2 regions of the Dankookia sp. GCM10030260 genome follow, and region 1 is predicted to be linked to the other one. Evidence: predicted binding sites of a transcription regulator. Region 1 holds the regulator's gene; the other holds the start of a gene.
The links. Region 1 encodes LexA, which represses DNA repair genes until DNA is damaged. Its sites were predicted from a motif close to TGTTCTANNTANGTTC; they were not measured.

Region 1 (2,388 bases):
CGGACATCAGGGTGGATCTGCTCCCCGGCAGCGTCGCGGTGCCGGCCGGGCTGGAGCCGGCGATCGCCGCCGCCTGGGCGGCCGCGCAGGGCCGCGCCGGCGGCCGGCTGTTCGACGGCCGCGTGTTCTCCGTCAGCGAACTCGCGCCGGACCGCATCGCCGGGCAGCTGGTGGCCTACCGGCTGGTGGTGGCGGCCTATGCCGACCCTGGCCTGGCGGCCGCGCTGCGGCTGCGGCCGCTGTCGGTCTGCGGCGTGCTGCGGATGCCGGACGGCATCCTGTTCGGCCGCCGCCAGCGCGGCGCGACCTATGAGGCCGGGCTCTGGCAGACCCCGCCTGCCGGCAGCGTCGATGCAGGGGCCGTGGTCGGCAACCGGGTGGATGTGGTCGGGCAGCTGCGGGCCGAGCTGGCCGAGGAAGTCGGCCTCGATTGGGGGCGCATCACCGGGTGCCGCGCCGTCACGCTTGTCGAGCATGCGGCGACCGGGGTGCACGACCTGGCCTTCCTGCTCGACACGCCGGCCGGCTTCGCCGAGGTCGCCGCCCGCCACGCCGCCACCGGCTGCGGCGAGTACACCGAACTGCGGGCGGTGCCGGAGGCGGCGCTGGCCGGCTTCATCGCCGCCGCAGCCGGCCGGATGGTCCCGGCCGCGCCCCTGTTCCTGCGGGCGGCCGGGCTGTTGGCGGATGGCGCCTGACCCGGCGCCGCCGCCGGTCAGTACTTCCGCAGCAGCCCGATCAGCCGGCCCTGCACCCGCACGCGGTCCGGCCCGAAGATCCGCGTCTCGTAGCGCGGGTTGGCGGCTTCCAGCGCGATGGAATTGCCGCGGCGGCGCAGCCGCTTCAGCGTCACCTCGTTCTCGTCGACCAGCGCGACGACGATCGAGCCGTTCTCCGCGGTGTCGCCGCGGCGGATGATCACCGTGTCGCCGTCCAGGATGCCGGCCTCGACCATCGAATCGCCGGCGACCTCCAGCGCATAGTGCTCCCCGCCGCCGAGCAGGGTGGCCGGGACCTCGACGCTGTTGCCGGAATCCCGCAACGCCTCGATCGGCAGGCCGGCGGCGATGCGGCCATAGAGCGGCAGATGCACCGCCGCGGCCTCGGTCGATTTCGGCACGCCGGACGGGTTGGCGGCGAAATTGCCGCGGATGACGTTCGGCGCGAGGGCCGGGTCGCGCGGCGCGGCCGGCTGCGTCGTCTCCGCCGTCCGGCGCGGCGCCATGTTCTCCGGCAGGCGGATGACCTCGAGCGCCCGGGCGCGATGGGCGCGGCGGCGCAGGAAGCCGCGTTCCTCCAGCGCCGTGATCAGGCGGTGAATGCCCGATTTCGACTTCAGCTTCAGCGCCTCCTTCATTTCCTCGAAGGAGGGGGAGAAGCCGGTCTGGCGCAGATGCTTGTCGATGAAGATCAGCAGCTCGTGCTGCTTGCGCGTGAGCACCGTATCGCCTCCGTCCGCGGCCGCGCCCCTCCCGCGACGCGGGAACAAAGGGGCAACCGAGTCGGAGTGTTCTACGTAGGTTCTCCGCGTCGGGTCAAACGGTTTTCCATAGGATACGCATTCAAATTCCGAGATCGCCCAAGGGGATGACCTCCACCGCCGCGCCGGCGGGCAACGCCGGGGCGAGCGGCGCGCGCAGGATCAGCCCCTCCGCCCGCGACAGGACCTTCAGCATCGAACTGTCCTGCTGGGGGAAGGGCGTGGCAACAGGCTGCCCATCGGCGCCAGTGGCGAGGGTGGCGCGCAGATGGTCGAAGCGGCGGTCGTTCGCCGCCAGGGGCGCCCCGGCCAGGGCGCGGATGGTGCGAGGCGGCTCGCCCGGCAGGCCGGAAAGCCGCGCGATCGCCGGGATCAGGAACAGCACGGCGCAGACCATGGCGGAGACCGGGTTGCCGGGCAGCCCCAGCACCGGCGTGGCGCCGAGCCGGCCCCAGATCAGCGGTTTCCCCGGCCGCATGGCGATCTGCCAGAAATCCAGCGCGAAGCCCTGCGGCCCGAGCGCCGCCTGCACCAGGTCGTGGTCGCCGACGCTGGCGCCGCCGGTGGTCACCAGCATGTCGCAGGCCCGGGCGGCGACGGCGGCCGCGGCGATGGCCTCGCGGTCGTCCGGGGCGATCGGCAGCACCAGCGGGTCGCCGCCGCTGGCCCGCACCAGGGCGGCCAGGGCATGGGCGTTGCTGCTGACGATGCCCCCCTCGGGGATCGGGTCGCCGGGCAGGGCGATCTCGTCGCCGGTCGCCAGGATGCCGATGCGCGGCGCCCGGTGCACCGCCAGCCAGGCATGGTTGGCGGCGGCGGCCAGGCCGATGTCCCGCGCGGTGAGGCGCTTGCCGGCCGGCAGCAATTCCTCGCCCGTGGCGAAATCGAGGCCGCGGGCGCGGATCCAG
Region 2 (2,388 bases), on a different contig from region 1:
GTCGCCGATCGTCGGGTGCCGCTTGCCGCCCGGCCCGGCATGGTTCGCCAGGCTGAGCCCGCCCAGCGTCACCCCGTGGTAGATCAGCACGTCGTCGCCGACCTCCGCCGTCTCGCCGATCACCACGCCCATGCCGTGGTCGATGAACAGCCGCCGGCCGATCCTCGCACCGGGATGGATCTCGATCCCGGTGATGAAGCGGCTGGTGTGCGACACCATCCGCGCCAGCGCCTTGAAGCCGGGGCGGTACAGCGCATGCGCCAGCCGGTGCATCAGCACCGCCTGCAGCCCAGCATAGCAGGTCACCGCCTCCAGCCAGCTGGGCCTGGCCGGGTCGCGTTCGCGGACGGTGCGGGCGAGCTCGATGATCTCCATGGGAAGCGTCCTTAGGCCAGCCAGGGGGGCACGGGCAGCCCCTTCTCGCGCAGGAATTCCGGGTTGAAGAGCTTGCTCTGGTAGCGCGCGCCGCCATCGCAGAGGATGGTCACGATGGTGTGGCCCGGCCCCATCTGCCGCGCCACGGCGATGGCGGCCGCGACGTTGACGCCGGCCGAGCCGCCGACCGAGATCCCCTCGTGCTGCTGCAGGTCGAAAACCTGCTCCAGCGCCACCGGGTCGGTCACCTGCACCGCGTCGTCGATGAAATCCCGGCCATGCACCAGATTCGCCGGCGCCGCGGTGGCCTGGCCGATGCCCTCGGTGATCGAGTTGCCCTCGGCCTTCACCTCGCCGGTCTTGAGCCAGCTGTGGAGCCCGCTGCCCATCGGGTCGGCCAGCACGATGCGGACCTGGGGATTGCGCGCCTTCAGCGCCCGGGCGACGCCGGTCAGCGTGCCGCCGGTGCCGCAGGCGCAGGTGAAGGCATCCACCCGGCCGGCCGTCTGCGCCCAGATCTCCGGTCCGGTCGTCGCCTCATGCACCGCCGCATTGGCCAGGTTGCCGAACTGGTTGGCCCAGATCACCCGCTCGCCCCTCGCGGCCAGCTCCTCGGCGATCGCGCGGGAAAAATTGACGTAGTGCCCGGGGTCGCGCAGCGGCTTGGGATCGACCAGCCGCAGGTCGGCACCGATCATCCGCAGGAAGTCGAGCTTCTCCCGGCTCTGCGTGCGGGGGACCACGATGATCGCCCGGTAGCCGCGCGCATTGGCCATCAGCGTCAGGCCGATGCCGGTATTGCCGGCGGTCCCTTCCACCACGATCCCCGGCTCCCCGGGCGTGAGCTGCCCGCGCCGCTCGGCATCCTCGATGATGCCGAGGCCGGCGCGGTCCTTCACGCTGCCGCCGGGCTGCATGAATTCCGCCTTGCCGAGGATCTCGCAGCCGGTCGCAGCACTTGCGCGGCGCAGACGGATCAGCGGCGTGTTGCCCACGGCGCCGGCGAAGCCGTCCACCACGTGCATCGGAGTCGGGGTGGCGATTGCGGCGCTCATGGGTCCTCCGGGCTTTCCGTGATCTGCGGCTGTTGAGGGCCTGGATTCAAGGGGCTTGCGCGCATTCCTGCCCTGCCCGCATGTCCCTGCATGTGTGTTTCACGCGGGTAACGCTTGACCTGACCCGGTCCGCTACAAGAACATAGCGCGAACACGCCATGACATTCCCTCCCGATTCTCCGCCGAGCCCTCCGCCCGGCCATGCCCTCGACCGCCCCGCCGTCCTGGCGGCGCTGCGCGCGCGCATCGCCCGGCTGGACCGCAGCGGCGCCCGGGCCGCCGCAGGCGACAGCCTGCCCTTGTGCGACGCTACCGACAGCCTGCCCTTGTGCGACGCCATCGACCAGCGCCTGCCCGGCGGCGGCCTGGCCCGCGCCGCGGTGCATGAGGTGCTGGCGGCCGATCCCGGCGCCGCCGCCGGCTTCTGCGGCCTGCTGCTGGCCCGTGCCCGCGGCACCGTCCTGTGGATCGCCGCCGAGCCGGATGCCTGGCCGCCCGGCCTGGCCCGCTTCGGCCTTTCCCCCGCCGACCTGGTGCTGGTGCAGGCGCCGCGGCGGCAGGATGCGCTCTGGGCGATGGAGGAAAGCCTGCGCTGCCCCGGCGTCGCCGGCGCGCTGCTGGCGGTGGACGGGCTGGACCTGACCGCCGCGCGGCGGCTGCAACTGGCGGCCGAGGCGGGCGGCGCCATCGGCCTGCTGCTCTGCCCGGATACCGGGGAAGCGGGTGGCGCGACCGCGGCGCTGACCCGCTGGCGGGTCGGCGCGCTGGCCGGGACCGCCAGTGGGATAGGCAGTGCGCACGACCTGGGCGACCCGCGCTGGAGCCTGGAATTGCTGCGCGGCCGCGGCGCCCGGCCACAGCGCTGGGAGGTGGTCTGGCGGCCTGCCCTGGACCGGCTGGACCTGGACGATGCCGGGGTGGAAGCCGATGAACGGGACGCCGAGGTCGAGACGGTGAC

Region 2: the regulator LexA is predicted to act here: its motif matches at 1,569-1,584, upstream of ACFQS7_RS21450 (ImuA family protein).

Annotation. Positions count from the first base shown of each region.
Region 1 covers NZ_JBHTDE010000008.1:145,584-147,971, forward strand. The annotation lists gene ACFQS7_RS22150 (NUDIX hydrolase) at 12-698, shown strand; gene lexA (transcriptional repressor LexA) at 716-1,441, opposite strand; gene glp (gephyrin-like molybdotransferase Glp) at 1,563-2,388, opposite strand, start outside.
Region 2 covers NZ_JBHTDE010000007.1:228,265-230,652, reverse strand. The annotation lists gene cysE (serine O-acetyltransferase) at 1-375, opposite strand, end outside; gene ACFQS7_RS21455 (cysteine synthase A) at 387-1,430, opposite strand; gene ACFQS7_RS21450 (ImuA family protein) at 1,589-2,388, shown strand, end outside.